Regions from separate parts of the Arthrobacter sp. YAF17 genome, predicted to be linked through region 1. Evidence: predicted binding sites of a transcription regulator. Region 1 holds the regulator's gene; the other holds the start of a gene.

Region 1 (14,577 bases):
TGGCCGAGACCCCGAACGTGATGCCGCAGCTGCACATGCCCCTGCAGTCCGGCTCCGACAAAGTCCTCAAGGACATGAAGCGGTCCTACCGCTCCACCAAGTTCCTCGGCATCCTGGACAAGGTGCGCGAGAAGATCCCGCACGCCGCCATCTCCACGGACATCATCGTCGGCTTCCCCGGCGAGACCGAGGAGGACTTCCAGGCCACGCTCGACGTCGTCGAGAAGTCCCGCTTCGCCACCGCCTTCACCTTCCAGTACTCCAAGCGACCCGGCACACCCGCCGCGGAGCTCCCGGACCAGCTCCCCAAGGCCGTCGTGCAGGAACGCTTCGAACGCCTCACCGCCCTGCAGGACCGCATCGCCGCCGAGGAGAACGCCCGCCAGCTCGGCCGGCGCGTCGAGGTCATGGTCACGGCCCAGTCCGGACGCAAATCCGGAGAGACCCACCGGCTCTCGGGCCGGTCCCAGGACCAGCGCCTGGTCCACTTCTCCGTGCCGGCCGGTGCGCAGACGCCCCGCCCCGGCGACCTGGTCACCGTGACCATCACCGAGGCCGCGTCGTTCCACCTCGTCGCCGACCCGGCGACGTCGGCCGACTACAGCCTCCGACGCTCGCGCGCGGGCGACGCCTGGGACAGGTCCCAGGCGGACTCCTGCGGCGCACCCGCTCCGGGATCCGCGTCCGGTGCCACCGGGGTGTCGCTGGGAATGCCCACCCTTCCCGTCCGCGGCCGCTAGTCCGTGACAGCTCAGCAGGGCCCCGCTGCCGGCAGCGCACACGACGCCGCAGCAGGAACACCACCCGCAGTGAGCGCCCCCGCAGGCACAGCACCGGAAGGCGCAGCGCCGGCCGGCACAGCACCGGACGCCGCCGCACCGAAGGGTGCCGTAGCTGACGGCGCGGCTGCGGGGACAGCGGCGGACGGCGCTCTGCCGGTGATCGCCGTCGTCGGGCCCACCGGCTCCGGCAAGTCCGACCTCGCCGTCTCGCTGGCACGGGAGCTCGACGGCGAAGTCATCAACGCCGATTCCATGCAGTTCTACCGCGGCATGGACATCGGCACCGCCAAGATCACCATGGCCGAACGCAGGGGAGTGCCGCACCATCTCCTGGACATCCTGGATGTGACCGAGGAAGCCAGCGTCTCGGACTTCCAGCAGCAGGCCCGCGAACTCATCGCCGGCATCCACGCCCGCGGCAAACGCGCCATCCTGGCCGGCGGCTCCGGCCTCTACGTCCGAGCCGCCCTCGACGTGCTGGATTTCCCGGGCACCGACCCCGCCATCCGGGGCCGGCTCGAAGCGGAACTGGAAACCGCCGGACCGGCGCCGCTGCGGGCACGGCTGGAAGCCGTGGACCCGGTCTCGGCCGGCCGGCTCGGGGACGCCCGCCGGATCATCCGCGCGCTGGAAGTATTCGAACTGACAGGACGGCCGTTCAGCTCGTTCATGCCCACCCGCGAGTACTTCCAGCCCGCCGTGCAAATCGGGCTCGAGGTAGACCGGGGACAGCTCCGGGAACGGCTCGCCCGCCGGGTCCACACCATGGTGGACAGCGGGCTCCTCGATGAGGTCCGGAGGCTCGACGCCGCCGGACTCCGGCTCGGCAAGACCGCGCCGCGCGCCCTCGGGTACGCCCAATTCCTGAACGTCCTCGACGGCGGATCCGACCCGGCGCAGGCCGCCGAGGAAACGATCGTTGCGACCCGGCAGTTCGCGCGCCGCCAGCTCACCTGGTTCCGCGCCGACCCCCGCATCCACTGGCTTGACTGGCAGGATCCGGAACTGGTGGCCAAGGCGGCTGCCCTCTGCGTCCCCGGCTGACGTTCCGGGCCGGCAGTTCCCTGTCGGCGAGTGGATCGCCAGGGTGGATTCCCGGGGAGGTTGACGGGCGGCCCCGGGTCGAAACGGTAACCTTGGAGCATGGACGAACCCCTGGCCGCGGCCGCCGATCGCAACACCGCCGCTGACCCTGCTGCCCTGAGCGGACTGACGTTTTCCAAGGGCCACGGCACGGGCAACGACTTTGTGCTCCTGGCCGACCCCAACGGCACGCTGTCGGTGACGCCGGAGCAGGTCGCAGCCCTGTGCGACCGCCACCGCGGAATCGGCGGCGACGGACTGATCCGCGCCGTCCCGTCCCGGTTGCTCGCCGAGGGCCAGGAGCTGCTGACCCGGCACCCGGACGCCGAATGGTTCATGGACTACCGCAACGGCGACGGCTCACTCTCCGAGATGTGCGGCAACGGCGTCCGCGTCTTTGTGCACTTCCTGATTGCCGAAGGCCTCGTCGAACTGCCTGCCGGCGAATCACTGACCATCGGCACCCGCGGCGGCGCCAAGACCATCGTCCGCACCGCCTCCGGCTACGCCGTCGACATGGGCCCTTGGGAATTCATCTTCCCGGGCGAGGCCACCGCCCGGGCCATGGATTCACTGGTCAGCGCGGCGGGGCTGGAGGTCGCCCGGCCCGCCCTGTCCGTCAGCATGGGCAACCCGCATACCGTTGTGGCACTGGCAGAACTCGCCGAGCTGGAGGCCACGCAGCTGTTCACCGCACCCCACGTGGACCCCACCCCGCCGCACGGAACCAATGTTGAGTTCGTGGTGCCGTCCGAGCCGCTGGTCCACGAAGGCGTAGGAACCATCACCATGCGCGTTCATGAGCGCGGAGTCGGAGAAACGCAGTCCTGCGGCACTGGCGCCTGCGCGGCCGCCGTCGCGATCCGCCACTGGGCCGGCCAGGGTGCCCCGGATGCGTGGAATGTCCATGTCCCAGGCGGAGTCGTCGGCGTGAAGTTCTTCCTCGGCGCCGCGGGCCACGAGCACGTCGAGCTCAGCGGCCCCGCGGTGATCGTCGCTAGTGGGACGCTTTCCTGACCCGAAGGATCCGGAACGACTTCGAGGTGCTCTCGCGCGTCACCGCGAAGCTGCTGTCCAGCTCTGCTGCGAGCCAGCGCTGCAGCGAATCCGACCCCAGGTTCTTCTGCACCACCAGCCATGCGGAGCCGCCCGGCGCCAGCCGGGGAAGCCACAGGAGCAGCAGGGCGTGGAGCTCGTCCTTGCCGATCCGGATGGGCGGGTTGGACCAGATGGTGTCGAAGCGAAGCTCGGGGTCGACGGCGTCGGGCGTGCTGGCCGTGACGTTGCCCAAGCCCAGCAGTGTGGCGTTTTCGTTGGTTAGGGTCACGCAGCGCTCGTTGACGTCCACGGCGTAGACCCGGGAATGCGGTGCCCGCAGGGCCATGGTCAGCGCGATCGGACCCCAGCCGCAACCAATGTCCAGCAAGTTCCCCTGCGGCGCGGGGGATGGGGCCTCGGCCAGCAGCACAGCCGTGCCTTTGTCGATGCCGTCCGGGCTGAAGATACCGGAGGACGTCTGCAGTTGCCGCGTGGCACCGGCAAGCTCCACGGTCAGTGGCTTGCGGGTGAACGGCCCAGAGGGCTGGGCGCTGAAATAGTGTGCAGACTCCATAACTGGCTAGATTAGTTGGCCGTCGGCCCCTAGAGGAAACCGCGGCGGCCGGCCGGAGCCAGCCGGGCCGTCTGCTAGTGTTAAAAACATGTTCTTGATCTTCAAGTAGCCGGCACGGGCCTTCCGTTCTTCACCGGAGTCCCGTCCCCGCAGCGACGCAGGTAGTTACCTTCCGCTCAGTGCGCCACCCGTGATTGTCCTGAAATGGATTCGCCGCTGGCGCCCGAACTTGGAGTTTGGCAGCGCTCACTGGAGCCCGGCCCGGGCGGAACAACTCCCTCCTCAAGGCAGAACCCATGCCTGTTCCCTCCCCGTTTCCACCGCTCCGGCCCGGAGCCCACCCTGCCCCCGGCACCGCTGCCGCAGGCATCCCAGGAGGCCATGAATGACCAATAGTCGTCAGCCCAGCGCGAATACCGCCCCGCACAGCACCGATCGGCACTATTCTGAAACTGCCGAACCTCTAAAGGAGACCATGACCAGCCAGCCCAACACCGGACCCGATTCAGCATCCCAAGACATGAGTCCTGCGGAAATCCAGGCTGTCATCGACCGGATCCTCGCCAAGGACACTCCTGCCCGGAAGGCAGCCCCGGCCGCCGGTGATCCCGCTTCGGTGCTCGGCAAAGCGCAGGCGATCTCCCGGCTGGACGAGGAGCACAGCACCTACGACGGCGACCAGCAGGACCTCGCGGAACGGCACGCCCTGCGCCGCACCGCCGGGTTGTCCACCGAGCTCGAAGACGTCACCGAAGTCGAATACCGGCAGCTGCGGCTCGAGCGCGTCGTGCTGGCCGGCCTTTGGACGGAAGGGACCCTTGCCGACGCCGAGAACTCCCTCCGGGAACTCGCCGCGCTGGCCGAGACCGCCGGTTCGGAGGTCCTGGACGGTATCGTCCAGCGCCGCCAGAAGCCCGATCCGGGCACCTTCCTCGGCTCCGGCAAGGCGCAGGAACTCAAGGACATCGTGATGTCCACGGGCGCGGACACCGTCGTCGTCGACGCCGAACTGGCGCCGTCCCAGCGCCGCAGCCTGGAAGACATCGTCAAGGTCAAGGTCATCGACCGCACGGCCCTGATCCTGGACATCTTTGCCCAGCACGCCAAGAGCCGCGAGGGCAAGGCCCAGGTGGAACTGGCCCAGCTCGAATACCTGCTCCCGCGCCTGCGCGGCTGGGGTGACTCGATGTCCCGCCAGGCCGGTGGCCAGGTGGGCGGTGCCGGTGCGGGTATGGGTTCGCGCGGTCCGGGTGAAACCAAGATCGAACTGGACCGCCGCCGGATCCGCACCCGGATGGCCAAGCTTCGGCGTGAAATCGCCGCAATGAAGCCGGCCCGGGAGACCAAGCGCGCCAACCGCCGTCGTAATTCCGTGCCGTCCGTGGCGATCGCCGGGTACACCAACGCCGGTAAGTCCTCGCTCCTGAACCGGCTGACCGACGCCGGTGTCCTGGTGGAGAACGCCCTGTTCGCCACCCTGGACCCGACGGTCCGCAAGGCCGAAACCTCAGACGGGCTGGGCTACACCCTTGCCGACACCGTGGGGTTCGTCCGGTCGCTGCCGACCCAGCTTGTGGAGGCGTTCCGCTCCACCCTGGAGGAGGTTGCCGATTCGGACCTGATCCTGCACGTCGTGGACGTCTCGCACCCGGATCCGGAAGGCCAGATCGCTGCCGTCCGCAAGGTGTTCAGCGAAGTCGACGCCCGCAAGGTGCCCGAAATCATCGTCCTGAACAAGGCCGACGCCGCGGATCCCTTCGTGATCGAGCGGCTGAAGCAGCGCGAACCGCGCCACGTGGTGGTGTCGGCGCGCACCGGCGAAGGCATCCCGGAGCTACTCAAGGCCATCAGTGAAGGCATTCCGCGGCCCAGCGTGAAGCTGGAGCTGCTCATCCCCTACAACCGCGGGGACCTGATCAGCAAGCTGCACGAAGCCGACGCCGAGATCCTCAGCCTCGACCACGAGGAAGCGGGAACCCGCGCCGTCGTAATGGTGCGCGAGGGACTGGCCGCTGAACTGGATTCGTTCATCAGCAATGACTGAGGCAGCGGTGACCGGGGCGGACACAGGCACGGGCGACCCGGCGGGGGAGGACGACGCAGGAACCGGGGCTGCAGGAACCGGGGCTGCAGGAACGGACGCCGGAGAACGTCCGGCACGTTCGGGCGGCAGGACCGGCGGGGAGTTCGTTATCGAACTCCTCGACCGGGCCGTGTCCGGGATGGGCGGCCAGAGCCGCGACGGCCAGCACGAAATGGCCCGGCAGGTGGCGCAGGCGATTGACAGCGGCGACCACCTGCTGGTCCAGGCCGGCACCGGCACCGGCAAGTCACTCGCCTACCTGATCCCCCTGATCGCCCATTCGCTCGTCAGCGACAAGCCCACGCTGGTCTCCACGGCCACGCTGGCACTGCAGACCCAGATCGTGGGCCGTGACCTGCCCCGGCTGCTGAAGACCATCACCCCGGCGCTCGACCGGCCCGTCAAAGTCGCCCTCGTCAAGGGCCGGTCCAACTACGTGTGCCGCCACAAGCTCGAAGGCGGCTTCCCCTCCGAAGAACCGTCGGAGGGCCAGCTCTTCTCGCTCGGCGAGGACACCTCCGTGCCGCACTTCGCCGCGGCCATGGGCGGTCCGTCCTCCCAGCTCGGCAAGGAGGTCGTCCGGCTGCGCGAGTGGGCCGAGGACACCGTGACAGGGGACCGCGACGAACTCCTGCCCGGCGTCACGGACCGCGCCTGGCGGCAGGTCTCCGTCACCTCCATGGAGTGCCTCGGCGCGCAGAAATGCCCCCTGGCAGCCGAATGCTTCAGCGAACTGGCCCGGCAAAACGCCGCGGACGCCGACGTCGTGGTCACCAACCACGCGATGCTGGCCGTCAGCGCCTTCGAAGGCCTCGCCGTGCTGCCGGAATACGACGTCGTGGTGGTCGATGAAGCCCACGAGCTCCAGGACCGCGTGACCGGCGCCGTGTCCGGCCAGCTTTCTGTGGCCATGGTGCACGCCGCCGCGTCCGGGGCACGGAAGCACGCCGGCATCACCGTGGACGCGCTGAACAACGCCGCATCCAACCTCGAACTTGCCATTGAGGGCGTCCCCAGCGGGCTTATGCCCAACGGCCTCAACAGCGAACAGCTGGACTGCGTGGACCAGTTGCGGGACGCCTGCCGCGCCGCGCTCTCGGATTCCAAGGGGGACAGCGCGAACACGGCCGACGGCGGCCGCCAGCTCGCGCGCTCCCGGCTCATGGTGATCCTGGAACTCTGTGAACGGCTGCTGGCAGCACGCGAGAACCGCGAAGTGGTCTGGTTTTCCCGCAACAGCACCTTCGACCCGCAGCAGGGCTACTCCCAGCCCGACGAGTCCGCCCCGGCGCTGGTCAATATCGCCCCGCTCAGCGTTGCCGGGCGGCTCCGCGAGGGCCTGTTCGCGGACCACACGGTCATCCTCACCTCGGCCACCCTGGCGATCGGGTCCGCTTTCGAACCTGCTGCCGGCGGCCTGGGCCTGGTGGGTCCAGGCGCCCCGAGCTGGACCGGCGTCGACGTCGGCTCTCCGTTCGAATACCCCAAGCAGGGCATCCTGTACGTTGCCAAGCATCTGCCCAAGCCCGGCCGCGGCACGTCCCCGGAAGCGCTCGACGAACTCGAGAAGCTGATCCGGGCCTCCGGCGGCGGGGCGCTGTGCCTTTTCTCGTCGCGGCGCGCCGCCGAGGACGCTGCCGAGGCCTTGCGGCCACGGCTGGACATGAGCATCCTCTGCCAGGGGGATTCCACCATGACGGCGCTGGTGAAGCAGTTCGCCGACGAGCCGGACACCTGCCTCTTCGGCACCATGTCCCTGTGGCAGGGCGTCGACGTGCCGGGGACCTCCTGCCGCCTCGTAGTGATCGACCGGATCCCGTTCCCGCGGCCCGACGATCCCCTGATGACGGCGCGGTCCCGGGCCGTGGCCCAGGCCGGCGGCAACGGCTTCATGAGTGTTTCCGCGACCCACGCTGCCATCCGTCTGGCCCAGGGCGCGGGCCGACTGATCCGCACGACGACGGACAAGGGTGTGGTGGCTGTGCTGGACTCGCGGCTGTCCACCGAACGCTACGGGGGATTCCTCCGCGCCGCCCTGCCGCCGTTCTGGCCCACCACGGACCCCGCCATCGCCGTCGCGGCTCTGGAGCGGCTCGCGAAGGAATCAGGGCAGCCCGCCACGTAGCCCCGCCGGGTTGGGACCCTGCCGGGACATGTGACCGGGCCGGGATGCGGGTCCCCGCGGCGTCCGCGGATTTTCCGGGACCCTGCCGCCGCCGGGGTGCCAGTAACCGGGAGGAACGCGAAAGGCCCCGTCCGGCGTGAACTGGTCAACGCCGGCGGGGCCGTGTTCGCAGGGACTGGGCAGCTCTGAGCTGCCGGGAGGTTCAGTCCTAGAGGGAGCGCAGCACCGAGACGACTTTGCCCATAATGACGGCATGATCGCCGAGGATGGGCTCGTACTGGGTATTCTGCGGCAGCAGCCAGGTGTGGCCGTCACGCTGGCGGAAGGTCTTCACTGTTGCCTCGTCATCCAGCAGGGCGGCCACAATGTCACCATTGACAGCATCGCCCTGCCTGCGCACCACCACCCAGTCACCGTCGCAGATGGCCGCATCGATCATCGAGTCACCGGCGACCTTGAGCATAAAGAGCTCGCCGTGGCCCACCAGCTGGCGGGGCAGGGGCATAACGTCCTCAACCACCTGGTCGGCCAGGATCGGTCCGCCCGCGGCGATCCGGCCCACCAACGGCACCATGGCGGTATCCGTGGCACTGGCCAGCTCCGAAACAGACAAGCCGCCGACACTGCGCAGGCCGCTGGACTTCTCGACGCCTGAAATTTTCGCGGTTCCCTCATCGAGGGTCAACGGCATCAGCACTTCCATGGCCCGAGGGCGCTTGGGATCACGCCGCAAGTAGCCGAGCTTCTCGAGCTGCGAAAGCTGGTGGGTCACGCTGGAAAGGCTCGCGAGGCCCACCGTGTCGCCGATTTCGCGCATGGACGGCGGGTACCCGTTGTCCGTCACGGAGCGCTGGATGGTCTCCAGAATCTTCTTTTGCCGGACGGTAAGGCTCTTGGGTGGCCGGGCTGCCTGCGGGCTCCGCTGGGTGGCCCTGCCGCCAGTGGCTTGTGCTGCCATGTTCGCCAACGCCTTTCCGTTCCGCCCGGCCGCTGTGGCTGCAGCTGCCGGGAACTTCCGGCCTGAAATGTCAGACCCTGCTGATCAACTGCAGAAGTGGTTGTTCTTTGACTCAAACGTAGGCCAGCCACACAGCTTTTTCAAACATTTGTTCTAGCGAGTCTCGACAATGTTCGTCAATAAGTGCTAAAACAGAACTAGCAAGATTCGAATATGTGTTCTAGTTTGGCGCAGTTCGGTTGGAACAGGTTATTCGTCTCTTTGTTCGAAGGTCAGGCCGGTTGGCGGCGGGTACGTGGAGTACGCCGGGCGGCACAGTATGGTCCAGGAGGGCTCAGTTCATGTCAGCATCAAGCGCGTTTCACGACACTTTCGGCCGCGACTCATTCGGCGACTATGGCCGGCCCGGCACCGGCACCGGCAGCGGCACAGGTCAGCCCGGCCAGTCCGGCCCCAGCGGTCGTGCCGAACAGGCAAAGCAGGCGCCGCTTAAGCTCACCCGGCGGGGGCGCTTCGTCTTCATTGGGGTGCCGCTCATCCTGCTGGCCGCACTGGTTCTCTCCTTCAGCGGATTCCTCAACGCCCCGGCAAAGGCGGCGGACTCTGCCGCCGAGCTGTCGTTGACACCCACAGTCTCGGTAACGGTGCAGCCCGGCGAATCCTTGTGGGCCATCGCCGAGGCAGTGGCGCCCGAGCGCGATCCCCGCGACGTCGTCGCCGACATCATCCAGCTGAACAACCTCGAGGCCGCCCGCGTCGTGCCGGGCCAGGCGCTCTTCATTCCGTCCAACTAGTTCGTTCCGGCCAGGCAGCTCCATCCAGATAGCTCAGGGGTCCCGTCGCTTGAGGGTCTCGAGGCGTTCCGCAGGGCGCCGACAGCCCCGCAAAGCGTCACAGTTTCCGGGCCCGCCGCGAACTCACTTAAACTGGACAAGTGACTGACCAGTTAGAGCGCCTGAACCGACTTCCCCTCCGGACCAACCTGCGGGGCCTGACCCCCTACGGGGCACCGCAGCTGGACGTCCCCATCCTGCTCAACGTCAACGAGAACACCCACGGCGTCCCGGCCGACGTCCTCGCGGCCATCTCCGACGCCGTCACCATTGCCGCCGCCGGACTGAACCGCTATCCGGACCGCGAATTCACGGAACTGCGGGAGGCGCTGGCCGAATACCTCGGGCACGGACTGGCCGCGGACAACATCTGGGCCGCGAACGGCTCCAACGAGGTTCTCCAGCAGATCCTCCAGGCCTTCGGCGGTCCCGGCCGCACCGCCCTTGGTTTCCCTCCCACATACTCCATGTACCCGCTGCTGGCTTCCGGCACGGACACCGGGTACATCGCCGGGATCCGCGCCGATGACTACGGGCTCAGTGCCGAGTCGGCCGCCCGGCAGGTCCGCGAACTCCAGCCGAACATCGTGTTCCTCTGCTCCCCGAACAACCCCACCGGCACCGGGCTTGGCCTGGACGTCGTCGAGGCTGTCTACGAGGCCGGCGAGGCCAGCCAGACCATCGTTATCGTCGATGAGGCCTACCACGAGTTCGCCCACAACGGCACGCCCAGCGCGCTGACGCTGCTGCCCGGCCGGGAACGGCTGATCGTTTCGCGCACCATGAGCAAGGCCTTCGCCCTGGCCGGAGCCCGTGTCGGCTACATGGCGGCAGCCCCGGAGGTCACCGACGCCCTGCGCCTGGTCCGGCTCCCGTACCACCTCTCGGCCATCACCCAGGCGACAGCCCTGGCCGCCCTGCACCACCGGGTCGCGCTGATGGCCGACGTCGAGGACATCAAGCGGCAGCGCGACAGGATCGTGGCCGAACTGCAGCGGATGGGCCTCAAGCCTGCCGCCTCCGACTCGAACTATGTCTTCTTCGGCGGTCTGGACAACCCGCACGAGGTCTGGCAGGAACTGCTGGATGCCGGGGTGCTCATCCGCGACGTCGGCATTCCCGGGCACCTTCGTGTCACCGCCGGGACTGAGACGGAAACCACAGCCTTCCTCGAAGCCCTCGAGCGGATCCTGGCCGGCCGCGCAGTGCAGCGCGCCTAGACTTAACCCAGGACATCCACCCTGCCCTGTTCGCCGGGCACCGTCGTCATCCAAAGGACACCCACATGAGCACCACCGGAACAACCGCTGCCGAGGGCCGGACCGCACGCATGGAACGGACCACCAGCGAGTCATCGGTGCTGGTCGAGATCAACCTGGACGGCACCGGCGTCTCGGACATCAGCACCTCGGTCCCGTTCTACGACCACATGCTGACGGCGCTGAGCAAGCACTCCCTGATCGACATGACGGTCAAGGCCACCGGCGACACACACATCGACGTCCACCACACGGTCGAGGACGTTGCGATCACCTTCGGCGAGGTCCTGCGCACCGCCCTCGGAAACAAGGCCGGGATCCGCCGCTTCGGCGAAGCCACAGTGCCCCTCGACGAAGCCCTCGCGCACGCCGTCGTCGATGTCTCCGGCCGCCCGTACCTCGTGCACGGCGGAGAACCGGCAGGCCAGGAGTACCACCTGATCGGCGGACACTTCACCGGTTCCCTCACCCGCCACGTCTTCGAGGCGATCACCCTGCACGCCGGCATCTGCCTGCACATGAACGTCACCGCCGGCCGGGACCCGCACCACATCGTCGAGGCCCAGTTCAAGGCCTTCGCCCGCGCCCTGCGCGCCGCCGTCGAACCGGACCCGCGCGTCGAGGGCATTCCCTCCACCAAGGGTGCGCTGTGACCGGCAAAGTGCTGAAGGACGGCGCCATCATCGACCCCGACGCCGGCGCGAAGCCGGCGTCGCCCGAGGGCAAGCCGACCGTCACGGTCCTCGACTACGGCTCCGGCAACGTCCGCTCCGCCGTCCGCGCCCTCGAGCGTGCCGGTGCCGAAGTGATCCTCAGTTCCAAGCCGCAGGACGTGCTCAACGCCGACGGCCTCGTGGTGCCCGGCGTCGGTGCGTTCGAAACGGTGATGCGCGAGCTCAAAGCCGTCGACGGGATCCGCATGATCGGCCGCCGCGTGGCCGGCGGCCGGCCGGTCCTGGCCATCTGCGTCGGCCTCCAGGTCCTGTTCGAGGCCGGCGTCGAGCACGGCACCGAAGCCGAAGGAATGGGGGAGTGGCCCGGGAAGGTCGAACTCCTTCCCGCCGATGTCGTGCCGCACATGGGCTGGAACACCGTATCCGTCCCGGAAGGCTCCAAGCTGTTCGCCGGCGTCGAAGACGAACGCTTCTACTTTGTGCACTCCTACGGGGTCCAGCAGTGGGACTTCGACGTCATCCAGCCGCGGATGGCGGCGCCCCTGGTCACCTGGTCCGAGCACGGTGCCCCGTTCATCGCGGCCGTGGAAAACGGCCCGCTGTGCGCCACACAGTTCCACCCCGAAAAGTCCGGCGACGCCGGGGCGCACCTGCTGCGCAACTGGGTTGAGAGCCTGCGGGACCGCTCCCGGGCCGCGGAATCAGCGGCCCCGGACTCAGTGCGCGCAGAAGCCGTGCCGTCCGACGCCACTCTGTCCGACGCCGCCCCGGAAGCCGGGACCGCCTAGATGTGGTCCATCGTGCTGATGGGCCTCGCCGGGCTGCTCGTCGGCGGAGCGCTGTCCTTCCGCCAGCAGAAGAGCCCGCGCTGGGTCCAGATCGTGTTTTACGTCCTGGCCGGGATGGCGCTGCTGGCCGCCTACCTCCTGACCCTGCCTGCCGCCTGACCACCCGCAGCGCCCCGACCACCTGCCGTCCCTGAAGAGCTGAGGATCCACGATGACCACCGAAACCCCGCTGCCCGTGCTCGAGCTGCTGCCCGCCGTCGACGTCGTCAACGGCCAGGCCGTGCGCCTCGTCCAGGGCGAGGCCGGCAGCGAGACGAGCTACGGCACGCCGCTGGAGGCTGCACTCAACTGGCAGCAGCAGGGCGCCGAATGGGTCCACCTCGTGGACCTCGACGCCGCCTTCGGCAGGGGCTCCAACGCCGAACTGCTGCGCGAAGTGGTCGGCCGGCTGGACATCAAGGTGGAACTGTCCGGCGGCCTGCGCGACGACGAGTCCCTCGAGAAGGCACTGGACCTGGGCGTGGCCCGCGTGAACCTGGGCACCGCGGCACTGGAGAACCCAGAGTGGACCGCCCGGGTGATCGAGCGCTTCGGCGACAAGATCGCCGTCGGGCTGGACGTCCGCGGCACCACGCTGGCCGGCCGCGGCTGGACCAAGGAAGGCGGCGACCTCTGGGAGGTCCTCGGACGCCTCGAGGAGGCCGGTTGCTCCCGCTACGTCGTCACCGACGTCACCAAGGACGGCACCCTCCAGGGCCCTAACGTCGAACTGCTGCGCCAGATGGTGGAAAAGACCGGCAAACCCGTCGTCGCCTCAGGCGGGATCTCCAGCCTCGAGGACCTCAAGGTCCTGCGTTCCCTCGTGCCGCTCGGCGTCGAAGGCGCCATCGTCGGCAAGGCCCTCTACAACGGCAACTTCACGCTGCCCGAGGCCCTCGACGTCGCCGGCCGCCGCTAGGAAAGCCCGCAGCATGGAGCACCGGCCCACGGGCGGCAACGCAGCTGACAACCACGTCCCAACACGCCAGTTGCCCGGACACATCGCCGCAGCCCTGGCGGGCGCCGGGGGAGCGACCGACTCTGCGGGCCAACCGTGGGCGGGGCGCAGTCTGTCCGGCGAGGACGCTACGATCCACAACTTCGAGGACGACGACGGCACCCCCGAGGCCGGCTACCTCGCCGCGCTGGCTGCCCTCGAAGCGGGCGACGGCGATGAGGCTGCGGTGGTGGCATCGCTCGCTACGGCGCGGGTGTTTGTGCCGATCATCGCCACACTCGCCGAAGAAGGCGAAGGTGCCGGCGGCCTGCACTCCGACAAGCAGGCGGACATGGCGCTCGTAACCCTCAAGGCCCCCGACGGCCGGACAGCGATGCCCGTCTTCACCTCTGCGGCTTCACTCGAGGCCTGGCATCCCGAGGCGCGCCCGGTAGCCGTATACGCGGCCCGCGCTGCACTCTCCGCGGTCGCCGAGGGGGCGGAACTGCTCGTGCTCGACCCCGGGTCCGCTATCACCTTTGTGGTGCGCCGGCCCGCGGTGTGGGCCCTTGCCCAGCAGCGGGACTGGACGCCGTCGTACGCTGATCCCGAGCTCGCCCGGAACCTCGGCGAGGCCGCAGTTGGCTTTCCCGCGGTCCGCCGTGTTGAAATTCATCGGGGCGGGGGAGTTGCCGCGGTTACGGCCGAGGGAAGGCAGCTCCCGGGCGGAGGCTCCGGCCCGGAGCTCCGCGTGGTGCTCTACCTTGAAGACGGACTCGACGCCGCCGGCGTCCAGTCCATCGTGTCCGGCCTCAACAACGCCTGGGCACGGAATGAAATATTTGCTGAGCGGGTTGACTCGATCGAGGTCAAATTGCAGCGCGCAGCACAGTAGCTGACGGTCGGCCGGGGACATCCTGGGTGCTGCCGGGGGCAGTACCAGAAGGAAATAGTTTCGTGAACTTCGCGCTTTACCGGGATCTGCTGGCCGTCCGGCCCATCAGGCGGCTCCTGCTGGTCGGGATGGTTGCCCGCATACCGCACTCCGCGGCCGGGGTCCTCCTGACCCTGCACATTGTCCTGACCCTCGGCCAGGGCTACGCCGCCGCCGGCGCCGCCGCCGCCGTGATGACCATCGGCATCGCCGTTGGCGCACCCTGGCGCGGCCGGCGCGTTGACACCGTCGGCCTGCGGCGGGCGCTCATCCCGTCCGTCATCTCCGAAGCCGTCATCTGGTCCGTTGTGCCGCACGTGTCCTACGAGGTCCTGCTGCCGCTGGTCTTCGTGGGCGGCCTGCTGACGCTGCCCATCTTCAGCGTGGTGCGCCAGTCCCTCGGCGTCCTCGCCACAGGTGAGCAGCGGCGCACGGCGTTCGCCCTCGACGCCATCTCCACCGAACTGGTC
Region 2 (14,577 bases), on a different contig from region 1:
CTTATCGATGGCCACTACGTGCAGATCGTGGTCACCTTCGCCGCCGCCGATGTCCAGGCCCACAACTAGCCACTTGTCTGGGTCGATGCCGGCTACTGTGAATCCGTTAGTGCCGGTGATCTTTTTATCGAGCTGAGCGGTTCCTTTGAAGTCCGGGTAGCTGACTTCCGCTTCACGCCACACATACGGTTCCAATTTGCCTCCCGGCCTCGCCCCAATGCGGTTGATTCCGCCTAAGGCCAGATTACTGGGCCGGGCTGACAGTAGCAGCGGACGCCGCTGCACGAGCTGGCTTGGTGTTCCACTTCTAAGGAACTGGGACGCTGCTTTCACCAAATCCGACGCTTCCCGTCTTTGTGCAGCGCCGTGTCATTGTTCTTGGACGCCTGCCGAGGAGAAGGTGTCAGAGCATCGGTTGTGTTTCCTCGACAATCCACTCCGACCACTCCAGGAGATCTGCCGCGGTGGCTGTGTGGAGTGTCGTGGGCTCAACTGAGCAGGCGTATCCGGCTCCAGGCGGCAGCGATGCGCGGAGTTTGCCAGCCAGGCGTTTCGTTGCAGCCTGGATTGTGTTCATGTTGAAATCGCCTGCGTCGTTGTCCCATAGTCCCGTGACCCTTGCCGTGGCCTCGGAAATCATCGGGATATAAACCACGCGCTTGTCGTTGCCGCCCAGGTACCAGGACCGTGCAGCACCAATCAACCTAACTTCCGGGTCCTGCGTTTTCCCAGCTGCATACTGCTTGGCAAGTTTGCGGATAAGGGTAGCCGCCTTGGGCAGCACGTCCCTTTCCAGGTTGTCAGGGTGCGGAACCCTGGCGTAGCGCGAACCCACCCAGCGTCCGAAGTTTCCGCGTTGGGGTGAGGAAAGCGGATGAAGAACCTTAACGCTCGGGTGAAGCAATGCCGTTTTATCGACACTTGTCAGGAACCTGAGGTCGGCTATGGGGAACTTACCGTCCACGCGAGGGAGCTTGTTTCCGTCCGGAAGAGGGAAGAACCGGGGTGACCCGGGTCCGGAGGCCAGGGTCTGCCACTCCTCGGCCGGAACGTACTTGACCGGACAGACGACCAAGCAAGGCTCAGTGCGCGGATCGCGGACGATGTCGCAGTCTTGCGTTATGACCACGTACCAGCCCACATCACTCTCGATACTCAGGGACCAGACTTCCTCGCCGGGTTCACGCTCGGCGAGCCCTTCATGTTCCGCCGTGGAATGCCACGCGGCACTCGCGCCAACCCCTACGATATTCACTGCCCCCAGGGAGATCACATCCCCTTGTGAAATAGTCCTCAGACGAGTCATAACGTTCGCCAAATTGAGTGACGCCTGCTGGGCGGCTGTCTCGTTCAATATCTTCTCTTCCGTTTGGAGGCTGGTTCCGTTAACAAGCCTCAATCATCGGCTGGCCGCGACCAGCACTCTGCGTGCATGACCCAATACCTCGTCGAACACAGAGTCTGTGTTGCGGCCGTCCGTTCCTTCGTCTGATGCAATGTCCTCCCGCTCAACTGTCCGAGTGGCCCTCAGGTCCTCCCGGAGTCGAGACTGGGGGCTGACGCGCACCTCTGGTCCGGCGACAAGCTTCCTGCCCTGCGGTGCTGCGGATGGAGCCAGGCGCGTAGGGGCTGGTGACAGTGTTGAGGCAAGCGCATCACGTACTTCTTCGATGTCGTAGCGTCGATGCCCCTTGGGTGTCATTTCGAAGGGGATGATTCCCTCCCTGGCGTAGCGGCCTATCGAGTCCACGGAGATACCCAGAGCTGTTGCGACTTCCTTTGGAAAGTGTGTACGTGAAACTGAAGCACTCATAAGGAATCCTTTAGATGTTTGCTCATTTTAGATTTTGTCGTTTTTAGATTTTGTCGATTTTAGGATTTTTAATTTTTAGTTGATTTATGTTTTTGAGTGTCTTAGCTCTCTGCAAACGGCGAGCTTTGCAGGTTTCGCAGGTCCTGCACGGTTTGTGGGCTTTGCAGGGTTTGCAGGGTTCAATCATCCTTCAGCCTTGACTTGGTGTCAAGATGGATGGTCAGTTGAGTGTCCAGTCAGACAGTCACTTCCTTCCGGACTAAGGTCGACTCCCCGCGTTTCGCGTAGACCTTCAGTTCCACTGGACAGGCCCGTCACAGCACCAGTTCAGTTGAGAGGGCGTCCCACCTCTAAGGAAATGGGACACGTTTGTCCGATTATCCGTTGAGCCTTTCCATCGGCGGTCCGCCACAGGACGAGTCACGGACCGGCGACGATGTAGGCATGAGTTCACAAATGCCGATAGCTATACGAGCCACCGCATATTGGAAAACGCGTCGTTGGTTGAGGAGTCGGTATCTCAGCATTCGGTATGACGCGCGGTTCGCGGACGGGCGTGAGGAGCACGACGTCAATTTGGACGCCGTGCTTCAGGGATCCCGCTACCCCGCGGACTACTGGTCCACGAAAAACGGCGCCAAGGGTCCGAATGCCGGCCCAGGTCTGATCGGTGATGGGTTGGCCGTTCACTCTTCTTCGGTTGTTTCGTCGGCGTCGCTGATGTTTTCCAGGAGCCACTGGGTGGAGAGCGGTTCCCGGCGGAGCGTGGCGGTCCGGAGGGAGGAACGGGTGCCGGAGCGGACCTGAACCTGCCAGTATTCGATGCTGACCAGGTCGCCGCTGCCTACGGCTGCTGTGCGGCGCGTGTCCCACCATGCATCTCTTCCGAACCAGTGCCGGGATTCCGTGTCGGGATCGACCAACCAGATCTGTCCGTCGTGGCGGATGGCCAGGGGTTTACCTGCCGCGTCGAGTCGGACCAGTGTGTCCTGGATCTGGGCGGGGGCTTCGGGTGCAAGGGTCATCGGGGTGTTCTTCCGTGGTGCTGTCGTGCAGGTGTGATTGTCAGGCCGCTTTGACGAGGGGGAGTTCGTCCCAGTGAGTGGTGTACCGGGGGGAGAGCATGTCCCGTTTCATGGTCCAATCCGGCCCGCCGCGGATGCCGCCGTGGCCCAGGCCGATGGAGCCGCGCCCGTACCGGCGGGTGATGTCTTCCAGGAGGGATCCGATGTGGCGTTCCTCGTGCTGGTTTTCGAACAGGGCCAGGGGTGCCTGGTTGCCGGTGGGGCGGAGGTCGGTGACCATGATGCCGGCCCTGGCGTACCGGATGCCCTCGCAGATGCGGGGCAGGAGCGCGTGGGCGGCTTTGGTGAGCAGTACCGGGTCGGCGGTGGGCATCGGCAGGGCAATGCTGACGGAGGGGTAAGAGGTGTCTTTCGGGTTGAAGTGGGAGGTGCCGGCGAACGCGGTGAGGACCTTGGCCTGCAGACCGTGTTTGGCCAGCCGCGCCGAGGCCTGCTGGCCGTAGACGCTCATGACCTGTCGGATCCCGGCGGCAGTGGTGATGGGGGTGGCGAACGAGCGGGAGAAGATCAGCTGGTCCCGGCCGATTCGTTCTTCCTCCATCGGGATGCAGGGGGTGCCCTGCAGTTCCAGGACGGTGCGCATCATGACCACGGAGAAGCGGTCCCGGATCATGACAGGATCGGCCCGGGACAGGTCAAGGATCGAATGGATGCCCAGGGCGTTGAGTCGTTTGGTCAGCCGGGTGGCGACGCCCCAGATCTCGATGACGGACAGGCGCCGCATCAGGGTCTCCCTGTCTGTGGCGGGTACGGAGTCCCAGTGGCAGACCCCGCCGAAGGCCGGGTTGTTTTTGGCCCACTTGTTCGCCAGCTTCGAGATCGTTTTCGTCGGTCCGATTCCGACGCAGACCGGCACCCCGACGTTTCGCCGCACGGTGGCTTTCATGTCCCGGCCGAGGGCCAGGAGTTCTTCGGGGGTGCCCTTGACGCCGAGGAAGGCCTCGTCAATGCTGTAGACCTCCAGCCAGGCCGAGTACCGGCCCAGGAGCTCCATCACCCGGGCGCTGATGTCGCCGTAGAGCTCGTAGTTACTCGACAGGGCAACGAGTCCCCATTCCTTGGCGCGGGGGGCGAGTTTGAACCACGGCTCACCCATGGGGATGCCGAGGGCTTTGGCTTCCGGGGAGCGGGTGACGGCGCAGCCGTCGTTGTTGGAGAGCACGATGACGGGCCGGCCCTCCAGGGCGGGGTTGAAGGCCCGTTCGGCCGAGGCGTAGAAGCAGTTCACGTCGACGTGCGCGATCTGCGGCATGTGCCGCATCACCGCCGGCTTAGACACGGCCGGCCCTACAGCCGGTGGAGGCATCGGGTCGCCACGCCCCACACCACCAGATCGGATAAGGACGGTACCCGGATATCCGGGTACGCGGGGTTTTCTGCCTGCAGCACGACCCCGGCACTAGTGATGCGCAGCCGTTTGATGGTCAGTTCACCGTCCAGGACCGCGACGACCACGGATCCGTCCACCGGTTCCAGGGCACGGTTGACGATCAGTTCATCACCATCGCTGATCCCTGCCCCGGTCATGGAGCCCCCGGACACCCGCACCACATAAGTGGACGTGACGTCCTTGATCAGGTGCTCATTCAGGTCGATCCGCCCGTCGAAGTAGTCCTGCGCGGGCGAGGGATACCCGGCCGCGACAGCGACCGGTGAGATCAGCACCGACAACAACGACGCCCCCGCCTTTATCACGCGGGGACCAATAACAACGCCCACAACACACCTTTTATTCGAATATATCTTCGAATAATCATAGCTCCCGGGACCGACAGTAAACATACTTTGCCCAAATGCCCGGCGGAATCCCCAGAGCTCGCACATTTCGCTCCACGCTCTGCAAGAAACTTTGGCGTGAACCGCAGGGCGTGAGGCGACCTAGGAGCTCTTCCCACAAGCGGCCCAGCGGACAGTTAGGAGCATGAGCACGTGCGTCCGACATCCCCCAAATGAGTGTCCGCCGCACGTGCTCATGAGGGCGCCGTGGTGCTGGCTTCAGATCGCTGCAGTGGCTGAACGGTTCAAAGGCTTGCCAGCGCTCCTGCCTTGTCGGCCAGGGCCTGGATCCTCGGGGCCAGATCCTTGATAGCGGCAGCGTTGTCGGCCTCAGCTTGCTGCTGGGCAGAGAGGGCTATCCGGTCCAGTTCGGCCCGGACACCCGTGGTTTGGGAGCATTCATAGAGCGCTGAGGCAAGCACTGATTCCTCCGCTGTGGGGATGTAGGGGTTGGCTGGTGTTCCAGGGATGATCTCCACGCCTTTGGTTCCTGTAGGGGTGGGCCGTTCCTCGTCGGGCCTTTTCAGCCCGCCGAGCGTGATGCCGAGGTCCATTCCCCAGGTTCCGCCGCCGGTGGTGACCGGATGTCCTTGATCGGAAAGGCATTGGGCGAGCTTTGCGGACCAGCCCGGCATTGATGTTGAAACAGCGTTCATGGGTGCCGCGAGGAGTCGGGAATGCAGCTGGTGATACTGGAGTACTGTTGCCTCTGCGTCGTCGCCTAGGGCCTGCCAAGCCTGTTCGTTGCATGTGTCGCTGATTGCTTCGTAGGCGGGGTCGTGGGACATGAGTTTGGCAGGGCTGGCTGGCACGGGGTGACCGAAGCCCTTGGTTGCGGCGTCTTCAGCCGACGCGAAGAAGACGTCCTCAGCGGACACATCGTTCTGGTCCTGCACCGTGCTGAGCTTATTTGGGATGAGGTTTGCAACATCGGGGAATCCGTTGTCGGCGATACAGCGGAGCCTCGTTACTGTCTGGGTGTGCTGGATGCGCTCAAGCCGGTCTGCAATGGACGTGCTGAGGGTGGCGCCCGCGGCAATGGAGTCCAAAGCGACGCCCCCTTCAGCTGCAGTGACCTTGACTCCGGAAAGTTGGGTGGACGATGCGCATCCGGCTAGCAGCAGGCCGCAGACCGCAGCTCCTGCCACTAGCCCTCGGCGTACGAACCTTGTTGTCTTTGGTGCGTTGAGTCGTTCCATGATGTCCCCCTTGGTTATGGATGGTTTCCGCCCCGCGGTGCGCGCCGGAAACCGGAATGGATTTTGGGTGCAGAGATTAGCGGTACGACGACTCGTGCCCCGTCATACCTGTTGTTGATTGGCCTGATCAGGCCTGTTGGAGTACGGGCGCGACGGTGCGCCGATGGTGCCAGCGCAGCCATAGGGCGGCGATAGGTGACGCTACAAGGACAGCGATGGTGAGCGTCTGGAGATCCTGGGCGGAAAGGACGCGTGGCAGGAAAAGCTGAGCCATCAATGGAAGTGCAAGTATCGAGAGCGCCACCGCCCAGTGCCGGCGGATTGCGGGGGCCGCCAGAGCGGCTGTACCCAGGATGAGGGCCAGTCCAACGGAGTAACTGATGGAATGGGAGTCGACCGCAACGACGCTGCGCGCGTTGTAGAAGAAGATGGCCCGGCCAGGGAGTTGGAACACCGTAACGGCCAGCAGTCCTGCCGTGAGCAGCGGAGTGCCCCATCGGACCAGCCGCAGCTGGTGGACAGTCCGGGTTGCGTTGCCGGCAAGAGCCAGTACAGCGGCAAGCACCATGACCACGGACACGACAGGTGGCGGAGCCATAACCCCACCGATCCAGCTGGACAAAGGCAGAAGTACTGACATCAGGACAGCGAGGATCAGAAGTTGCCGGCGGGCAGCACTGCGCTGCAGTACCGTGGCTAAAAACACCGCGATCCACACAATATAGGTAGCTGCCGAGAGGGTCACGAATGGTCCCAGCTCCACCAGCCGCTCGGAGAATCCCGCCCCGGTGGGGCGCCAGCGCAGGCTGCCGGCCCGGACCCAGGGTCCCCATTCGCCCAACAGCAGCATCAAGATTGCCATCGAGGTGCCCAGCATCGTGGCGAGTGTCGAGACACGGTCGCGGCCCCGGGGGGCTACCTTTCCAACAATCAGCAGGAACCGTGCCGCAGTGCCGCTGACGAGAATGTTCGCCAGATCGGGGACGGTAGCCCTGCTGCGCTGCGCTGCCGCGGCCACATCCAGGAACACCCCGATGAGTTCCTCCCCGGACTCTGCACGCCACTGCCTGGGATATGAAGCCCGGACAGCTCTGCGGTAAGTGGCCTCCATCCGCGCTTCGGGGCTCATGCGGTCATCCCGGCGGCGCGCGCTCTCAGATTCGCCAGTGCGTGCCTGGCGTTGGCCTCCAGCCGGGCAGCCTCCGCTCCCAGGCGCTGCGCTCCCTCGTCCGTCATTTCGTAGTAACGCCGTAACCGGCCATCAACGATCTGCTCACCGGCCGGGACGACCAGCCCTTCTTCCTTGAGCCGGTCAAGAACGGCATACAGGGTTCCCGGCTTCATTTTCACCCGGCCCTGCGAGAGGGACTCCGTCTCGGCCAGCAGGGCGTAGCCGTGCATCGGGCCACCGGCCAAGGCCGAGAGGACCAAGAACGTCGGTTCGCGCATCTCCTGCTTAGTCATTCAAGGAGAATATTCATTTAAAGTGACTATGTAAACCCTGAAACAGATTCATTTGGGTGTTTCCGAGCTATTCGTTCAATAGCTACTCCGCAAACTACCGAGAACCCGGGCGCCAGCGCGGGGCTTCGGCGGACGGCTTGAACGCCAGTGGGGACAGCCTGAGCTGTGCGGAGGGGGCTCCACCTGTCCACAATGGGCACAACCCGGAGGGCTCCCGCTGCTGGCCCGGATTGGTGCCGGTACGCGGCGGGCGCCTGTCCGGGGTTATGAGGAAGCCTCCGCGCGAATCCCAAGGGACTCAAGCGCGGAGGCGCCCGGTTCTCCAAGCTGGGGGGACTGGAGAACCAGGCCCAGTCTATGCCCGCGCTCCCTCACGGATTGCGGCGAAGCGGGGTCTTTCCGGTCACAGTCGTGGACGCCGGCCCCGGGTCCTGCCGGCCTGCCAACCGGGAACGGTCTCGTCCAAGGCCTTGGCCTTCACCGGGTCCAGTTCACCGCGGCGCCGTTTGTACCGCTGCGTGTGGATCCAGACCCCGAGGGTATGTTCCCGCTCTGAGTCGTAGCCGTGGTGCCGCGGCCAGTCGTGGCCTTCGGCACGGAATTCCACGAGGTCGGCCAAACGGCCCTGCCACCGGGCCTCGTCCGTTGCTTCCCTGCGGTTCCCGGCCCACCCCGGCACCCGGGCCAGGCCCTGGCGGTAGGTAGGGTCCAGGGTGCCCTGGGCCGCTTCGCGCCGGCGTGCGGAGAGCCAGCGCGCCATCGACCTTTCGCCCCGGTCGCCGGCCCGGTCCTCGGGGAGCCGGCCTTCAGCCAGGACCCAGGTGATGACCTCCGTCATGCGGGCAAGGTCCGCGGGGGAGGGGTGAGGGACGGGGGCGGCGTCGGCGGCGGCCCGGTGTTCGGCTTCGAGTCCCGGGTCCTGGCGGCGGGCGATCACCAGGTGGTAGCCGACGGCCGCCGGTTCGGCGCGCACGAGCTCAGCGATGCGTTTCCGGCTCAGTCCGAGCCGGTACATCAGCACCCATTCAGCGTCCGGGGCACGCCGCAACCGCCTGTCCATAATGGACCCCATCCTGCCACGGCCCTGCGCACGAGACGGGCGGAACCCCCGGCCCAAAGGCGCTGCATGTGGAGAGTCCGCTGCTGCGGCCCGGCGGCCCGGTCAGGTGTGGCAGTGGCAGGGCTTCGCCGTGCCTAGACTGTTGCTTTTTCCACCCGTCGGAGCCTGCCTTGCCGGGTGGCTCCGGTGGTGGGTTAGGTCAGGTCGGGGATGTCAGTCCGTGCCGTTGAGGTCGAAGTCCAGGTCGAGGTCCAGTGGCGAGTTCAGCCGTCTCCAGGTGGAGGTGACCGGGGCGGTGGTCAGCGCCCGGGCGACCGGCATCCGGTCTGCGGCCACGAGCTGGTCCAGGTTTAGGCCAGTCAGGGCGGCAATGTCTCGGATGGGGACCTGGAAGGTGCGGAACGGGCCGAGCGGGGGAGCCTCGTCGATGGCGCCGGGCCGCGGGACGTCGGGCAGGTTCGCGAGCTCGGGTGTCTGGTCCACGATGTAGCCGGTGGCGGCGAGGTCCCCGTGGTGGAGGAATAGTGCGACCTTGAAGTACCGCAGCGGGATGTTGACACCGCGGTAGACGGGGTCGGTGTCACTGAAGATCGGGCCGGTGAACACGACGAGCCGGCGGCCGTTGTCGGCTGCGTTGCGCTGCAGGTAGGACTCCAGGCCGAGCCAGAGGTCCAGGCCCTGGTTGAACTTTGCCGCCTGGGGCGCGGCGTTTGTGTAGTGGAAGGTGTCCTCGTTGGCCCGGGCTGCCTCTTCCCGGGTTTCGCCCCAGACGGCTGAGGCCCGGCGGACCAGGTGGCCGCGGTCGATGTCGTTGCGGGCGTAAACCCTCTCCCCGGTCTGGTGGTTTTCGCCGAGCCGGGGATCGAGCCGCCACTGGATGCCGGATCGGTCCAGGTTTATCAGCTTCGCCCCGTCGATGCCCAGGGCCGTCACCGCGGCCAGGCGTTTGTCCGGGCGCATGAGTACGGAGAAATGGGTGTAGGGCAGAAGGACTGTCTCGACCCCTGCCAGGGTCGGAACAGGCACCGGCACACCGAGGAACCCGGCGTCGAAACCGGACCGGCCCGACAGATCGCGTGCAGCAGCGGAATCCGCCCCGACCAACAGTTCATCCATGCCCGGACCCTAACAGCTGCCGGGGACAACGAAGTGAATGAACCACCCGCCCAAAGGTCCAGGCCCCGAAATTGGAACCCTCGGCCCGGCCCGCGGGCACCGCAGGTCCACACACAGTGCATTCGGGCGTCCGCTGGCGCGGCCGGCTGTTGGGTCCAGCGCTGTCCGTCGCAGGGCTCCGGCCCGCCCCGGCCCGTGTTTCACGTCTTCGACGCTTTTTGGTTGCTGTCCTCCGGATTCTAGGCGTCCGCTCCACCCCGTCTAGCCCCTCCTTCGTCGGGGCCCGCGGTGCAGGAAATGTCCCTCCGGCGCTCCTGCGTCGCTGATTTCCTCCAGGAATTTCCCGCACCTTGCCCTGCGGGTAGACAGGGCTCCGTCGGCCGCCGAGCAAGCGAGCTTGCCAGCAACCAAAAAACAACGGGGGGAGAGGGGACGCTGGCCGGTCACCTAAGCCGCCCCACCCACCGAAATCCTTGGGCAAAAAGGAGCAACACCATGAACGCAATCACCACCAAGACGGTGACCACGCAGGACACCGGCGAAACCATCGACGGAGTGACCGTGCTGGGCGACTACCACCTCAACGGCGGCTACGACTGGATGGAACTCATCGGCGAACACGGCTGGGCCGTCATCCCCAGCTGGGGCGCAGACGGCTGGGACCTGGGCAACTGGCCCTACGTCATGGTCGCCGCGACCCGCACCGCGGACAACATCGGGAACCTGTTCGGCGTCGCCACCTATTGCGAGGGTGACGTGACCTGCACGTACTACCGGACGAAAGCCCGCCAGTGGGACGCGATCAGCGAGCAGGCATTCTTCCACTGGAAGAACGGCCAGGCCCACGGCCCTGACGACCTGCCCGAAGCCGCCGCGGAACTCCCGTCCCGCTACCGGATGCCCTACATGTCCAACGTCGCCTAAGACCCAGCCGTACCCTGCCGGGCGGGAAACCGCCCGGCAGGACCCCAATCCTCAGGAGCCAAGAACCATGACCACGAGAAACAGCATCCCCGAAAACCCGGCCCAGACCGTGGTGTTCCTCGAAACCCTGGCCACCATCGTGCAGAAATCCCCCGTGGCCTACAGCCCCGACGCAGCGGCGGACCTTGCCGCCCACATCAGGGGCATGGCCGAAGCCGTGACCACGGACGCCCGCGTGGACCCCGCGCTCCTGGTCACCACCCGGCAGCACGCCGCGCTGGACTGGCACAACGAACTCGTTGCCGTCCTCTTCGCCGCCGACCACCGCCCCGAACTGCACTAACCGCGGCGCAACGGGCCGGGGCCAAGGAAAGGGGCCCGGCCCGCCCCCGGAGGTCGGGCGGTCCGCCGCCTTTGGTCGGGTAGCGTCGCTGGTCACCGGCGGCGGACCGCCATCGGCGGGACGTTCGTGCAGGAGCCGGCCAGGATGCCCGACTCACCCCGACCTCGGGGCCGGCCAAGCAGGGGAGCGGTCCAACCCGAAGAGGAAGAGCATGCTCGCAGGGCTCGCTCCCATCGGGCGTCCGCTGGCGCGGCCGGCTGTTGGGTCCAGGGCTTCCGTCGCAGAGCTCCGGGATCCCTGGCCCTTTCCCACGTCTTCGACGTTTTTTGGCTGCTGTCCTTCGGATCGTACGTGCCCGCTCCACCCCGTCTAGCCCCTCCTTCGTCGGGGCCTGCGGTGCAGGAGATGTCCCTGCGGCGCTCCTTCGTCGCTTATTTCCTTCGGGAATTTCCTGCCCCTTGCCCTGCGGGTAGACAGGCCTCCGTCGGACACAGCTCCGCAAGCTCCGCCAGCAGCCAAAAAACAACGGGGGGAGAGGGGACGCTGGCCGGTCACCATGGCCGCCCCACCCACCGAAATCCTTGGGCAAAAAGGAGCAACACCATGAACGAGAAGCTGAACATCACCGGACCCGCCGACCTGCTGGCGGCAGTCCCGCACCTGCTGGGCACCACGCCCGCCGAATCCTTCGTCATCATCACCGCGCAGGGCGGTACGCTCGGCGTCACTCTGCGGGTAGACGCCCCCGAGCACGCAGAACCGGGCGGATACGCCCAGACCCTGACCAGCTACGCGGCCCGCGACGAGGAAGCCACCGCGTCCTACATCGTCGTCTACACCGACGAACACCCGGACGGCTACCCCTACGCCGCCCACGTCGCCGCCCTGGTCAACGAACTCGCAGCGGCCCGGATGCCGGTCCGGAACGTCTGGCTCGTCACCGCCACACAATGGTCCGAGTTCGGAACCGACGAGAACCACCCGCTTGCGGAGATCACCGACAGCCAGGCCAACGCCGCACTGACCTACTTCGGCAGCGCCACCGACGTCGACGCCTACAACCCGTCCCTGCTGGGAACCTGGGCGCAGCACGTCGAAGCCCCCGAGAGCACCGCGGAAGAGACCGACGCCGCGTGTGAAGCGTGGGCGTCTCTGCTCAAAGGGGAAGGGACCCCCGACCAGCAGAGCGCCCGGTACCTTGCCGCCGCGCTGCAGAACACCTTCATCCGGGATTTCATGTTCCGCGAGACCATCACCGCGCACAACGGCAGTTTCGGCGACGTGATGCTCGGAAAGTTCACCGACCGGCCCGACTGGGACCGCATCGACCGGGCCGAAGCAATGGCCTTCGAGCTGATGAAAGCAGTCCCGGCAGGTCAGCGCGCACCCATGATGGCGCTGATGGGCTGGCTTCAATGGCTCAAAGGCAACGGCACACAAGCAGACCGCTACCTCAAGCACGCCCTCAACGACGTTCCCGATTTCCGTCTCGCGGTCCTGCTGCGCGAATTGATCGGCCGCGGCTACGTCGCCGACGTCGCCAAGGATGCCGAAACGTCCTACCGGCGCCGCATCATCTAAGCGGACACAAAGGCCGGGCCGGGTCCCCCAGGCTCCCGGCCCGGCTTTTCCGGTGGCGGGGCGGCCTCCCCCGCTGCGCTCCTCCGGCCGCCCAAACGCTCGCGCGGGCGGAGCCACCTACGGGCCCAGAGGGACCTGCTACAGCTAGCTCAGTGTTGCCGGAGGTCTTTTTGTCTTAGGTCGGTGATAGTGGGGTCTTTTATGTCTGTGGTTGTCGGTACGCTTTAAGAGTGCCAAGTATGGCAGCTGGATTAAATGACTGAAGCCCGCGGGAACGGGCTTCAGAATCCTGATCCAGCCCGGTGAACCGGTCATCTGGACCAAGGGTGTATGCGACTACACACCTCTAGGTTATGTCCTGATGGTGGCTGGCGGCGAGTCCGTCTGCAACGGTTCCTTTCTCGTGCACGAAAGGAGACCGCTTTGGCAAAACGAAAGCATGGGCAGCAGCCGCCGTGGGCGATGCTGGGCTTCGTAGTAAACGTAGCCCGCTTGGTCTTGTTTTTGATCAAGCACCCGCCGCTCTTTTGACCGATTGGGGTGCGGCCGACATCTTGCGCCGGCCGCACCCCAACGGAACACGAACCCAACGAAGCCGCCGGGAGTTTCCGATACGCTGAACCGATGAACACGGCACCGACCAGGGGAGCGCGAGCATGAGCCACGAGTACACCATGACCGAGGACGACGCCCTACCCGCAAAGCCCAGCCTGGCCGAGGACATCATTGAGCTCAGCCTGCTCACGGCCGGCGAACCAACCGGCCCGGTTGACGCCCGCTGGGCCGACGAAGAGCACAACCGGTTCTAACGACCAGGCAGCGAGACGCTGCCCCACAGATTTCCTTTGCCCAAGGGAAAACGAGAAGGCCGGCACCGCAAGGTGCCGGCCTTCTTCATGCCCGGGACCTTTCCTGGGCTTGCCGCCATAAAAGGGCCGCCGCGAGGCTGTTGAGGGTGAAGATGAATAGGTCGCCGGCGATCGGCCGGACGATGAAGAGATCCAGGATCACCAACGCCAGCACGGCGCCGGCAGCGACCGTGAACACCATGGCCAGGGCTCGGTAAACCCGCCGAGAATTCCACCCGGTACCGTGACCCGCACGGCCCCGGGCGCCATTCGGCGGGACCAGGTCATCCATGCACCCACCATACGCATGAAGGGCGTGCTCGCAGGGCTCGCTGCCATCGGGCGTCCGCTGGCGCGGCCGGCTGTTGGGTCCAGGGCTTCCGTCGCAGAGCTCCGGGATCCTTGGCCCTTTCCCACGTCTTCGACGTTTTTTGGCTGCTGTCCTTCGGATCGTACGTGCCCGCTCCACCCCGTCTAGCCCCTCCTTCGTCGGGGCCTGCGGTGCAGGAAATGTCCCTGCGGCGCTCCTGCGTCGCTTATTTCCTTCGGGAATTTCCTGCCCCTTGCCCTGCGGGTAGACAGGCCTCCGTCGGGCACAGCTCCGCAAGCTCCGCCAGCAGCCAAAAAACAACGGGGGGAGAGGGGACGCTGGCCGGTCACTTGAGCCGCCCCACCCACCGAAATCCTTGGGCAAAAAGGAGCAACACCATGAACACCAACCCCACCCTCGAAATGCTCGACCCGGCCACCCTGACCGTCGACATCAACGTCCGCAAAGACGCGGCCCTGACCGCAGACTTCATCGCCAGCATCAAAGAACACGGCGTCATGGAACCCGTGATCGCCCACCGCAAAGACGACGGCACCGTGCACGTCCTGATGGGACAGCGCCGCACCCGCGCCGCCGTCGAAGCCGCCCGGCCCCAGATCCCGGTGATGATCATCGAATCCCCCGAGGAAGCAGGACGCATCGTGACCCAGGTCGTGGAGAACATCCAGCGCGCCGAGCTGACCGAAGCTGACGAAGCCGACGCCTACCACCAGCTGTCCCTGATCGGTGTCTCGGCCGCCGCGATCGCCAAGAAGACAGGCCGCACCAAGACCACCGTGGAAGGGGCGCTGAAAGCCAAGTCCTCGACCGCCGGAGCCGCCGCCCTGGGCAAGGGCTACACGATTGATGAAGCGCTCATCATGGCCGAATTTGAAGGGAGCCAGGAGGACACGGAGGAATTGGAGTCCGTGATCGCGGACGAACCCGACCAGCTCCTGCACGTCGCGCAGATACTCCGGGACCGCCGCGACCGCGCCGCCGCCCTCGCCACGCTCATCGAGGAACTGGAGGCGGAGGGCAAGACCATCGTGGAGGAC

What was found. Region 1 encodes LexA, which represses DNA repair genes until DNA is damaged. Its sites were predicted from a motif close to TCGAACANNTGTTCGA; they were not measured.
Region 2: AB4Y67_RS13530 (LexA family protein) is a predicted target of LexA. The motif match lies at 4,632-4,647, and genes of this name have one in related genera.

The regions. Positions count from the first base shown of each region.
Region 1 is NZ_JBFRDB010000009.1:47,554-62,130, reverse strand. Features, by position in the region: gene miaB (tRNA (N6-isopentenyl adenosine(37)-C2)-methylthiotransferase MiaB) at 1-740, shown strand, start outside; gene miaA (tRNA (adenosine(37)-N6)-dimethylallyltransferase MiaA) at 933-1,826, shown strand; gene dapF (diaminopimelate epimerase) at 1,926-2,882, shown strand; gene AB4Y67_RS09040 (class I SAM-dependent methyltransferase) at 2,863-3,477, opposite strand; gene hflX (GTPase HflX) at 3,953-5,521, shown strand; gene AB4Y67_RS09030 (ATP-dependent DNA helicase) at 5,514-7,685, shown strand; gene lexA (transcriptional repressor LexA) at 7,894-8,643, opposite strand; gene AB4Y67_RS09020 (LysM peptidoglycan-binding domain-containing protein) at 8,985-9,437, shown strand; gene AB4Y67_RS09015 (histidinol-phosphate transaminase) at 9,578-10,696, shown strand; gene hisB (imidazoleglycerol-phosphate dehydratase HisB) at 10,762-11,388, shown strand; gene hisH (imidazole glycerol phosphate synthase subunit HisH) at 11,385-12,197, shown strand; gene AB4Y67_RS09000 (hypothetical protein) at 12,198-12,356, shown strand; gene priA (bifunctional 1-(5-phosphoribosyl)-5-((5-phosphoribosylamino)methylideneamino)imidazole-4-carboxamide isomerase/phosphoribosylanthranilate isomerase PriA) at 12,409-13,155, shown strand; gene AB4Y67_RS08990 (SseB family protein) at 13,169-14,068, shown strand; gene AB4Y67_RS08985 (MFS transporter) at 14,131-14,577, shown strand, end outside.
Region 2 is NZ_JBFRDB010000015.1:16,573-31,149, reverse strand. Features, by position in the region: gene AB4Y67_RS13555 (hypothetical protein) at 1-195, opposite strand, end outside; gene AB4Y67_RS13550 (hypothetical protein) at 404-1,354, opposite strand; gene AB4Y67_RS13545 (MerR family DNA-binding transcriptional regulator) at 1,400-1,813, opposite strand; gene AB4Y67_RS13540 (hypothetical protein) at 2,500-2,838, opposite strand; gene AB4Y67_RS13535 (Y-family DNA polymerase) at 2,879-4,159, opposite strand; gene AB4Y67_RS13530 (LexA family protein) at 4,186-4,617, opposite strand; gene AB4Y67_RS13525 (hypothetical protein) at 4,920-5,723, opposite strand; gene AB4Y67_RS13520 (hypothetical protein) at 6,001-7,002, opposite strand; gene AB4Y67_RS13515 (PadR family transcriptional regulator) at 6,999-7,337, opposite strand; gene AB4Y67_RS13510 (helicase associated domain-containing protein) at 7,741-8,397, opposite strand; gene AB4Y67_RS13505 (DNA/RNA non-specific endonuclease) at 8,611-9,513, opposite strand; gene AB4Y67_RS13500 (hypothetical protein) at 10,009-10,437, shown strand; gene AB4Y67_RS13495 (hypothetical protein) at 10,505-10,780, shown strand; gene AB4Y67_RS13490 (DUF4192 domain-containing protein) at 11,384-12,361, shown strand; gene AB4Y67_RS13485 (hypothetical protein) at 13,018-13,170, shown strand; gene AB4Y67_RS13480 (hypothetical protein) at 13,256-13,411, opposite strand; gene AB4Y67_RS13475 (ParB/RepB/Spo0J family partition protein) at 13,918-14,577, shown strand, end outside.